Regions from separate parts of the Gordonia caeni genome, predicted to be linked through region 2. Evidence: riboswitches for the same ligand, from Rfam matches in the RefSeq annotation. Region 2 holds a riboswitch; the other holds the start of a gene.
The links. A riboswitch is a leader RNA that binds a small molecule or an ion and turns the genes downstream of it on or off. The one in region 2 is predicted to bind S-adenosylmethionine.

Region 1 (5,280 bases), on a different contig from region 2:
CGCAGTAGATCCCGGCGGGACCGGCACCGACGATCGCTACGCGCAGCGGGCGGCTGTTCTCACTCATTTAGGCAGTCGCTTCCTCAGCTGGATGAAACGTGTTGTGCATCCACGGTATGCGCTGGTCGGCGTCGGCCAAAATCTGCGACTGAGGCTCCCCTCACTCCGCGGCATCTGCTCCAAACCCTTGACGGCGCCGCGGGGGCCTGTGTAGGAGCCGTCGCGGGCGCCTGGCGCCGTGGACGCGGTGCACTGATCTCCGGTCCGGTCGATAGAATCGACGATCATGAGCGATCAGACGCCCGGCGGCGCCGACTACCCCGATGACCCGCAGTCTCCCAAGCGGACACCGGACGGCTATCCGGAGAAGTTCGCCGAGGAGTTCGGCGACCCGGACCCCGGTCGCAGCCGCTGGCCGTTCCTGGCGGCCGTCGGAGTGGTGCTGACACTGGTCGCGGTCGTCGTCGTCATCGCGCTGGTGAATCCGCCGGAGGACCGGGTGAACGACTCGACCCGCGTGCAGTACGTCGTCAACGACGCCTATTCGGCCCGCAATTCACTCAACTACGAGCAGTACCGCAATGCGCACTGCGAGCAGGAGGTGCAGTCGGCGGATTTCCCGACCGCCGCACAGTTCGCCGACGAGAATCGTGTCGCCCGGGACGAGAACGGGCTGCTGGTGATCCCGACGATGGACGTCGACGTCGAGGGCGACACCGCGACGGTGACGGTGCACTGGCATCGGGAGGACACTCCGGACGACGAGCAGACGACCACCCTGACCGTGGTGCGGCAGGGCGACGAATGGAAGGTGTGCAACCCGTGAGCTATGCCGGTGACATGACCCCCCAGCAGGCGTGGGCCGCCCTGGAAGAGAACCCGAAGGCCGTCCTGGTCGACTGCCGGACGCAGGCCGAGTGGGCCTTCGTCGGCGTACCCGACGTCTCGTCGCTCGGCAAGAAGGCCGCCCTGGTCGAGTGGATCACCTTCCCGGGCGGAGAGGAGAACACCTCCTTCGTCGATCACCTGCGCCAGGTGGGTGTCGAGGACGATTCTCAGGTGCTCTTCCTGTGCCGGTCCGGGGCCAGGTCGATCGCTGCGGCGGAGGCCGCCACGGCGGCGGGCATTGCGGAGGCGTACAACATTCTTGACGGGTTCGAAGGTGCCCTCGACGCGCAGGGCCATCGAGGAGCTGCGGGTTGGCGCGCCGAAGGCCTGCCGTGGAGGCAACAGTAGAAGGAGTAGTCCCATGAGCCGTGACCTGCCCGAATGGGTATCGCCGGAGACCATCGCGGTCCGCGGCGGCCTGATGCGGTCGGGGTTCTTCGAGACCTCTGAGGCGCTGTACCTCAACAGCGGCTACGTCTACGACACGGCCGAAGCCGCCGAACGCGCCTTCACCGGCGAGGACAAGCGGTTCGTCTACTCTCGCTACGGCAACCCCACCGTCGAGATGTTCACCGAGCGTCTCCGGCAGATCGAGGGCACCGAAGCGGCGTTCGCGACGGCCAGCGGCATGGCCGCGGTCTTCGTCGCACTCGGCGCGCTGCTGAAGCAGGGCGGCCGGCTGGTGGCGGCCCGCAGTCTGTTCGGCTCGTGCTTCGTGATCTGCAACGAGATCCTCCCGGCGTGGGGCGTCGAGACCGTCTTCGTCGACGGCGAGGACCTCGCGCAGTGGGAGGAAGCGCTGTCGGTGCCCACCGACGCCGTCTTCTTCGAGACGCCGTCGAACCCGATGCAGACGCTGGTCGACGTGCGCAAGGTGGCCGAGATGGCGCATGCGGCGGGCGCGCAGGTGGTGCTCGACAACGTCTTCGCCACCCCGCTGCTGCAGCGCGGGCTGGAGATGGGGGCCGACGTGATCGTCTACTCCGGCACCAAGCACATCGACGGCCAGGGCCGGGTGATGGGCGGCGCCGTGATGGGCACCGAGGAGTACATCGAGGGCCCGGTGCGCGAACTGATGCGCCACACCGGTCCGGCCCTCAGCCCGTTCAACGCCTGGGTGATGCTCAAGGGGCTGGAGACGATGAAGCTGCGCGTGGACGCCTCGGTCGCCAGTGCGCTCACGATCGCCGAGTTCCTCGACGCGGACCCGCGCGTGGCGACGGCGATCTACCCGTTCCTGCCCTCGCACCCGCAGTACGAGCTGGCGCGCGAGCAGATGTCCGGGGGCGGCACCGTCATCACCGTCGAGCTGGCCGACTTGCCCGGCAGCGCGGGGACCTCGACAGGGAAAGAGCGGGCGTTCGCCATGCTCAACAAGCTGCAGGTGGTCGACATCTCGAACAATCTCGGCGACGCCAAGAGCCTGATCACCCACCCGGCCACCACCACCCACCGCGCGATGGGGCCGGAGGGCCGCGCCGCGATCGGCCTCACCGACTCGATGGTGCGCCTGTCGGTGGGCCTGGAGAACGTCGACGACCTCATCCGGGACCTGGACCAGGCCCTGGGCTGACCGACCCGCCCCTGCGACACGCGTGGCGCTCAGGTGGGGGTCAGGCGGGGGCGTCCAGGCCCAGCGCGCGCCGCACGGTGCGGAACTTGGCGGCCGTCTCGGCCACCTCGGCATCCGGATCGGAACCGGCGACGATGCCGCCCCCGGCCCAGGCCCGCACGTCGCGGTGATCGGCCGCCAGCTCCAGGCAGCGGATGGACACCAGCCATTCGCCGTCGCCGCGCGCATCGCACCAGCCGACGGTGCCGGCGTAGAAGTCGCGTGGCTCCTCCAGATCGGCGATCAGCCGGGCCGCCGTCGGCCGCGGCGTCCCGCACACGGCCGGGGTGGGGGACAGCAGTGCGGCCAGGTCGAGGGCGGTCACCGTGTCGTCGGCCAACACGCCGCGAATGGGGGTGGCCAGATGCCAGAGCTCGCCGGTCGACATCAGCGCGGGTTCACCGGGCACCGACAGCTCGGTGCACAGCGGGGCCAGCCGTGTCCGCAGGTCGTCGACGACGAAGGCGTGCTCGGCGCGGTCCTTGGCCGAGGCGAGCAGTCCCCGGGCGGCCGCGGTGTCGGCGGCGCCGTCGCGGGAGCGGGCGGCCGATCCGGCATACGGGTGGCAGGTGACCACCCGGCCCGCGCGCCGCACCAGCAGTTCCGGGCTCGCCCCGATCAGCCAGTGCCCGGCCCGGCCGGGTGCGGGATCGAGGGCGGCGGCGAAGACCGCGGCACCCGGGCCGACGTGCGCGAACGCCGAGAGCAGGTCGGCGGGGTCGGCGGGCCGATCCAGCCGCCACTGCGCGTGCCGTGCCAGCACCACCTTCTCCACGGTGCCCGCCGCGATCGCGTCGAGGGCCGCGCACACCCGGGTGCGGTGCTCGCCGGCCCCGGTGAGGGATTCGGCGACGGCCCGCCGCCGTTCGGGTACCTGCGACGTCACCGCACTGCCTGAAGACCACCGGTGCGGTGCGGTGAGCGCGGCCGGGCCGGCGGGGTCGAAGCCTAGGGCGCCGGTCACCACGTCGACGGTGCCGGCGGCCAGGGCCGCGCGCGCCGCGGCCACCGTGTCGAAGCCCGCCGCGCGTCCGTCGCCGCGGTAGCCGGAGCCGTTGCGGGCGAGGACGAAAGTGGTGGTCGGCACGCACTCACGCTACAAGCCCCTTCGACTGCGCTCAGGACAAGCCCTTCGGCTGCGCTCAGGACAAGCCCGCGACTCCGCGACCGGTGGTAAAACCCGCGCTGCGCCTAATTCTCGCTTCCGCGCCCCGCGCCCGGCAGAGTGATCGGCGGGTCACGAGTACCAGCGACAAGCCCCGGCTCGCTGGTCGGCAACCCTCCGCCGCGGTGGGGTGCTCCGGGTGACGACCCGGCCGCCGGCCGACCGGCCGCGGCAAGCGCGGATTCACCGAGGAGCTCTAGCCATGACCGCTGTCCTGGACCACCCCGTCCACCACGCCACCTTCTCCGCCCTGGCGCCCGTCGTCGGTGCCGAGCAGACGGTGCCCACCGCGGCCGGCGAGGTCCGGTACGCCAACTTCGACTACGCGGCCAGCGCCCCGGCGCTGACCGAGGTGGCCTCGGTCTTCACCGAGGCGCTGTCGCAGTACGCCAGCGTGCACCGGGGCGCCGGCCACCTGTCGCAGGTGACCACCGCCCGCTACGAGCAGGCCCGCGAGACGGTGCGCCGCTTCGTCGGCGGCCGCGCCGACGACACCGTGGTCTTCACCCGCAACACCACCGACGCGATCAACCTGGCCGCCCACGCGGTACCCGGGGACGTGGTGGTCCTCGACATCGAGCACCACGCCAACCTGCTGCCCTGGCAGCGCACCGGACGTGCCCGGGTGGTCGCGGTGCAGCCCACGTTCGCCGCGACGCTGGACGCACTGGAGGCCGAACTCGCACGCAAGCCCGCGGCGCTGCTGGCGATCACCGCCGCCTCCAATGTCACCGGGGAGGTGCTGCCGATCCGCGCCCTCGCCGCGGCCGCGCACCGGCACGGTGCCCGGATCCTGGTGGACGGGGCCCAGCTGGTGGCGCACCGTCCGGTCTCGCTCGCCGGGTACGGCGTCGACTACCTGGTGTTCTCCGGCCACAAGATCTACGCCCCGTTCGGTGCCGGAGTGCTGATCGGCCGGCCGGACTGGCTCGACGCCGCCGAGCCGTACCTCGCCGGCGGCGGCGCCTCCGCGCAGGTGGACCTGTCCGGCGGCACGTCCTGGCACGCGGGTCCGGCCCGGCACGAGGCCGGCAGCCCGAACGTCCTCGGGGCCGTCGCCGTGGCTGCGGCCACCGACGCCATCCGGGGGGTCGGCTTCGAGCTGATCGGCTACCACGAGCGGGACCTGCTGGCCCGGCTGGACGAGGGGCTCGCCCGCCTCGACCACGTCACCGCTCTCCGGATCTTCGACGCACCGGCCGAAGAAGGCCGGCCCGCGGTGACCGACCGCGTCGGCATCGCGGCGTTCACCGTCGCCGGTCACACCGCGCGCGAGGTGGCCGAATACCTGAGCGACCGGCACGGCATCGGCGTCCGCGACGGCAAGTTCTGCGCGCATCCGCTGTTGCGCCACCTCGGGCACCCGGACGGGGCCGTCCGGGCCAGCTTCGGGCTGGGCACCAGCTCCGACGACGTCGACCGGCTTCTCGCCGCGCTGGCGGAGCTGGGCACCGACTGATCCCCGCACAGACCGACGCGCTGCACCGGCGAGCCCGCGATGCGCGGCGCCCCGCTCCCTCCAGGGGGAGCGGGGCGCACCGGCTGTTCCGTCGATCAGGCCTTGTAGCGGTCCACCGCGGCCTCGGCGACCTTGATGGCCTCGGCCTTGCCGACC
Region 2 (5,280 bases):
CGAACCGGGCGGCCATCAGCGTCTCGTAGTTCGGGGCCAGCACACTGAGGGCGTTGCCGACGGTGAAGGCCACCATCAGCCAGATCAGCAGTTGCTTGCGCGCGACCCGCGCGGCGACCGCCGTGATCACCGGGGCACCCACGACGACGCCGAGCGCATAGGCCGAGATCAGGTGACCGGCGGTGGGTTCGCTGACGTCCAGGGAGGCGGCGATGTTGGGCAGCAGGCCCATCGCGACGAACTCGGTGGTGCCGATCCCGAAGCCGCCGAGGGCGAGCGCCGCAATCACCCAGCCGACCCGCCGCTCCGGGCGCTGTCGGGGGTGAGCCGCCGCCGTCGCGGGGCTCAGGTCGGGGGCAGCAGTCATGTCGGGCACGACGGGCTCAACACCCTCGCGGGGCCGGTTGATTCCAGCGGAGGTTATGACTCCACTCACAGGCCCGCGCGAGCCGCCGGGAATGCCGGGATCGGCGGATTCCGGCCGGTCAGCCCAGTTCGGCCGGCGCCTCGTCGGCAGACGTGTCCGTCGGCGAGTCCGGTTCTGACGACCCCGATTCCGACGAGCCCGAATCCGACGTACCCAGTTCCGGCGAGCCCTGTTCCGGCGCCCCCAGTTCCGGCGAACCCTGTTCCGGCAGCCCCTGTTCGGACGAGCCCAGTTCCGGCGCGCTCTCCCCGGACGAGCTCGTCTCCGCCGTACCCAGCTCGGCCTGCAGCGGCTCATCCGCCGCCCCGGCCTCCGGCACCTGCCCGGCCCAGACGCTGGGCACCTCGTCCGGGTCATGCGCATCGTCGTCCTGCGACTCGACGCTCGCGAGCACTACAGCCGGCTCGGCGGTCTCCCGCGGCGTGATCACCTTCGCGAGTTCCTTGCCCCAGTGCTCGACGAACCGCACCGGCATGAGGGCGATGGACATCGCGCTGCCGCCGATCACCTTGAGGCTGTCGATCAGGGCCTGCCCGTCCAGACTCGTGAGCGCCGTCAGAACGTCCCGGAACATGAACAGGTCGGGCAGATAGCCGCCGTACCGGAGATCCGGCCATTGCGGCGCCAGCGCCAGGATCGGGTTGAGGTACTTCTGCAGATCCGACAGATTCGCGTGCGGGAAGATCCCGTTGACGTCGGGCAGCAGGCTCCAGAAGTCGAACACTTCGACCGGGCCGAGGCCCAGCGCCCCGAGCACCCGGTCGGCCACGTCCTGGCCGAGCATGCTGATCGCCGACGGCGCCGACACCACGCAGTCGACATAGCCGTTCACCGCGGTGGTGTCGCACTTCCACACATTGGAGTTGGACACGTCGGCGAACATCCGCGTCGGATAGTAGTTGTGCTTGTTGAAGTACGCGACGATGCCGTCGATCACCCCGAACGGGTCGTGCAGCGGGTCGGGCAGGTCGCAGACCAGGTCGCCTTCCAGGCAGTACTGCGTCACCGGGACCGTGCCGAAGCCGCCCTGGCGGGGCCCGCTCATGGTCAGTCCCGGGAGCAGTCCCAGCAGCGACAGTTCGATCCCGCGGCCGCTCTCCGGGCCGTCCCGGCGCGGATCGGAGTACAGCTCGCCGCGCACGTTCGCCGCCGAGATGGTCACTTCCTCACCGTCGACCAGCACCGGTTCGGTCCGGCCGTTGCCGATGTCCGACAGCACGTCGCCGGCGATCCGGGCGCCCTGCGAGTAGCCGGCGATCACGACTTCTTTGCCGGGACAGTTCTTCTGGTACTCGGCCACCTGGTACTCGGTGGCCTCCACCCCCAGCGCCACATCGGCGTCGTAGCCGGGGCTTCCGGCCGGCCACAGCATCGTCGGGTAGTGGGCGTAGAGGATCTTGTACTGCTTGTCCGGACCGTAGTAGGGGCTCGCCGTGTCGTCGACGATCACCACCTTGCCGTCCACCAGGATCGGCTTCTCGCCCCGATACCGCTGCCCGACGCCCACCATGACCCCGCCGCCGGTGTCGAAGGTGCCGGGCACCACAACCACCGCGCCGGCCTTGCAGTCGTAGTCGTCTGCGGCGGCGATTCCCGCGCCGGCGGGCAGCACCAGTGCGCCGATGACGGCGGCCGCAGCGAGAAGGATTCCGGCCCCCCGGAATCGTCGACCGAGAACCGACCGCTTCATGAAAACCACACTCCCGCCCGAGCGGCGACCCCGACAATCACCGTTGACGTCGATTTTCGGGTGCGGCGAGATGCTGGTCTAGTCCCCGAAATAGGGACATGAACTGGCAGAACGGCACGGCTACCACAGCGCCGCCGGCGGCGGAGAGTTAAGCCCACAGCGGTCAGAGGTGTTTTTCGGGCCCCACCGTGGTGCTATATCCTGAGTCACAGGTCATGAGCGTCAGCGCCAAGCCCCGGCTCGCTGGCCGGCAACCCTCCACCGCGGTGGGGTGCTCCGGGTGATGACCTGGTCGTGACACCTGTGACGACAAGCGCGGGTCCGAAGGTCGGACCCCTTCCGGGCAACTGCCCGGCCGACCGATGAGAAAGAGATTCGACGTCTATGTCTGACGCCAACGACTGGAGTTTCGAGACCCTGCAGGTGCACGCCGGCCAGACCGTCGGTGACACCAAGGCCCGGGCTCTCCCGATCTACCAGACCACGTCCTACGTCTTCGACGACACCGAGCACGCCGCGAACCTGTTCGCGCTGGCCGAACCGGGCAACATCTACACCCGCATCATGAACCCGACGCAGGACACCGCCGAGCAGCGGCTGGCCGCGCTCGAGGGTGGCGTCGCCGCCCTGCTGCTGGCCTCGGGTCAGGCTGCGACCACCTACGCGATCCAGAACATCGTCGAGGCCGGCGGCCACGTGGTCTCCAGCCCGCGGATCTACGGCGGCACCTACAACCTGTTCGCGCACACCCTGCCCAAGTTCGGCATCGAGGTGTCGTTCGTGGAGGACCCCGACGACCCCGAGTCGTGGCGCAAGGCCATCAAGCCGAACACCCGCGCGGTCTTCGGCGAGACCATCGCCAACCCGCACAACCAGATCCTCGACATCGAGGCGATCGCGAAGGTCGCCCACGACGCCGGGCTGCCGTTCATCGTCGACAACACCGTCGCCACCCCGTACCTGCTCAACCCGCTGGCGCACGGCGCCGACGTCGTCGTGCATTCGGCTACCAAGTACATCGGCGGCCACGGCACCTCCATCGGCGGCGTGATCATCGACGGCGGCACCTTCGACTGGCGTTCCGAGCGGGACGGCGAATCCCTGTTCCCCGGGTTCACCACTCCGGACCCCAGCTACGGCGGTGCGGTCTTCGCCGACCTCGGTGCCCCGGCGTACGCCCTCAAGGCGCGCGTGCAGCTGCTCCGCGACACCGGCTCGGCCATCTCCCCGTTCAACGCCTTCCTGCTGGTTCAGGGCATCGAGACCCTCAGCCTGCGGGTGGAGCGGCACGTGGAGAACGCCCGGAAGGTGGCCGTCTACCTCGAGGCGCATCCGCAGGTCGAGGGCGTCACGTACGCCGGCCTGGAGAGCTCCCCGTACTACGAGATCGGCCAGCGCCTGTTGCCCAAGGGCCAGGGCGCGGTGCTCGCCTTCGAGATCGCCGGCGGCAAGGAGTCCGGCCGGAAGTTCGTGGATGCGCTGGAGCTGCACAGCCACGTCGCCAACATCGGCGACGTCCGCTCGCTGGTGATCCAGCCGGCCACCACCACGCACAGCCAGCTGTCCGACGAGGAGCTGGCGGCCGCCGGTGTCACGCCGGGTCTGATCCGCCTGGCCGTCGGTATCGAGAACATCGACGACATCCTCGCCGACCTGGACAAGGGCTTCGCGGCGGCGAAGGGCTAACAGCGGCGTGAATCACCTGTCGGACGGAGCCGAACCGTGTCGCTGAGCGTCGACGCGGTCACCACGACCAGCGACCCCGACTGGACCTCAGGTCCGGACGGGGCGCTGGTCGCCGTCCCGATCGGCGACCTGGCGCTGGAGTCGGGGCGCCGGCTCGACGACGTGACGGTCACGTTCCAGCGGTGGGGCACCCCCAACGCCGCCCGCGACAACATCATCCTCGCGCTGCACGCCCTGACCGGAAACTCCCACGTCACCGGACCGCCGGAGGGCCGGTTCACCATGGTCGGCTGGTGGGACGGGCTGGTCGGCCCCGGGGGCGTCGTCGACACCGACGAATGGTGCGTGATCGCCCCGAACGCGATCGGCGGCTGCTTCGGCTCCACCGGTCCCGGTGACCCGGCGCCCGACGGGAAGCCGTGGGGGTCGCGGTTCCCGCGCCTGACCGTGCGCGACCTGGTCGCCTCGGAACTGCGCGCCTTCAACAAGATCGGCATCGAGCGCTTCGCCGCGGTCACCGGCGGCTCGATGGGCGGCGCCCGGGCGCTGGAATGGCTGGTGACCCACCCCGATCTGGTCGACACCGGCCTGGTGCTGGCCGTGGGGGCGCGCGCATCGGCCGACCAGATCGGCACCCAGACCACACAGATCGCCGCCATCACCGCCGACCCCGACTGGCAGGGCGGCGACTACTACGGCACCGGCCGCGCGCCGATGGCCGGCATGGGCATCGCCCGCCGGATCGCGCACCTGTCGTACCGCTACGACGGCGAGCTCGACGAGCGTTTCGAGAATCTCCCGCAGGGCGACGAGGACCCGCTCGACGACGGCCGCTACGCCATCCAGAGCTACCTCGAATACCAGGCGGAGAAGTTGACGCACCGCTTCGACCCGGGCAGCTACGTGGCGCTCAGCGAGGTCCTCAACAGCCACGACGTCGGCCGCGGCCGCGGCGGGGTGACCGCCGCGCTCAACGCCTGTGACGTTCCGGTGGTGGTCGGCGGCATCGACTCCGACCGCCTGTATCCGCTGTATCAACAGACCGAACTCGCCGCCGAGCTCGGCAACGTTCCGGACGGTCTGCAGGTGGTGCACTCGGGCGCCGGACACGACGGCTTCCTCACCGAGCGCGAGCCGATCGGGGAACTGCTCACGCGGATGGTGGAACTGGCCCGCGCGCAGCGCGCCGCCCGCTGACCCGCTACAACTGGTCGCCGGTGCCCAGCGAGTCGATCGACGTCGCCAGCCAGATCACCAGCACGCCCATCGAGGCCATCGCACCGATGTCGAAGGCGCGGCTGCGCACCTGAAGCAGACCGATCCGGTCGGTGGGGATCACCGCGCGCAACACCGCGCCGAGCAGCAGCGCGCCACCGAAGGCCACGCTGCCGCGGCGCCAGCGATCGAACAGCACCAGGACGGCGGCCAGCAGCACCACGAGCATCACCGCGAAGAACGGAATCTGCCGCAGGAAGCG

Region 1: linked by a shared signal. The riboswitch ahead of ABD732_RS06010 (aminotransferase class V-fold PLP-dependent enzyme) and the one ahead of ABD732_RS10890 (bifunctional o-acetylhomoserine/o-acetylserine sulfhydrylase) in region 2 are both predicted to bind S-adenosylmethionine.

Annotation. Positions count from the first base shown of each region.
Region 1 is NZ_BAAAZW010000003.1:191,410-196,689, forward strand. Features, by position in the region: gene ABD732_RS05985 (FAD-dependent oxidoreductase) at 1-67, opposite strand, end outside; gene ABD732_RS05990 (Rv0361 family membrane protein) at 287-826, shown strand; gene ABD732_RS05995 (rhodanese-like domain-containing protein) at 823-1,236, shown strand; gene ABD732_RS06000 (O-succinylhomoserine sulfhydrylase) at 1,250-2,461, shown strand; gene ABD732_RS06005 (isochorismate synthase) at 2,502-3,587, opposite strand; SAM riboswitch class IV at 3,736-3,849, shown strand; gene ABD732_RS06010 (aminotransferase class V-fold PLP-dependent enzyme) at 3,868-5,124, shown strand; gene ABD732_RS06015 (inorganic diphosphatase) at 5,220-5,280, opposite strand, start outside.
Region 2 is NZ_BAAAZW010000006.1:1,852-7,131, reverse strand. Features, by position in the region: gene ABD732_RS10900 (MFS transporter) at 1-367, opposite strand, end outside; gene ABD732_RS10895 (cutinase family protein) at 486-2,117, opposite strand; SAM riboswitch class IV at 2,329-2,439, shown strand; gene ABD732_RS10890 (bifunctional o-acetylhomoserine/o-acetylserine sulfhydrylase) at 2,502-3,803, shown strand; gene metX (homoserine O-acetyltransferase MetX) at 3,840-5,000, shown strand; gene ABD732_RS10880 (DUF3017 domain-containing protein) at 5,005-5,280, opposite strand, start outside.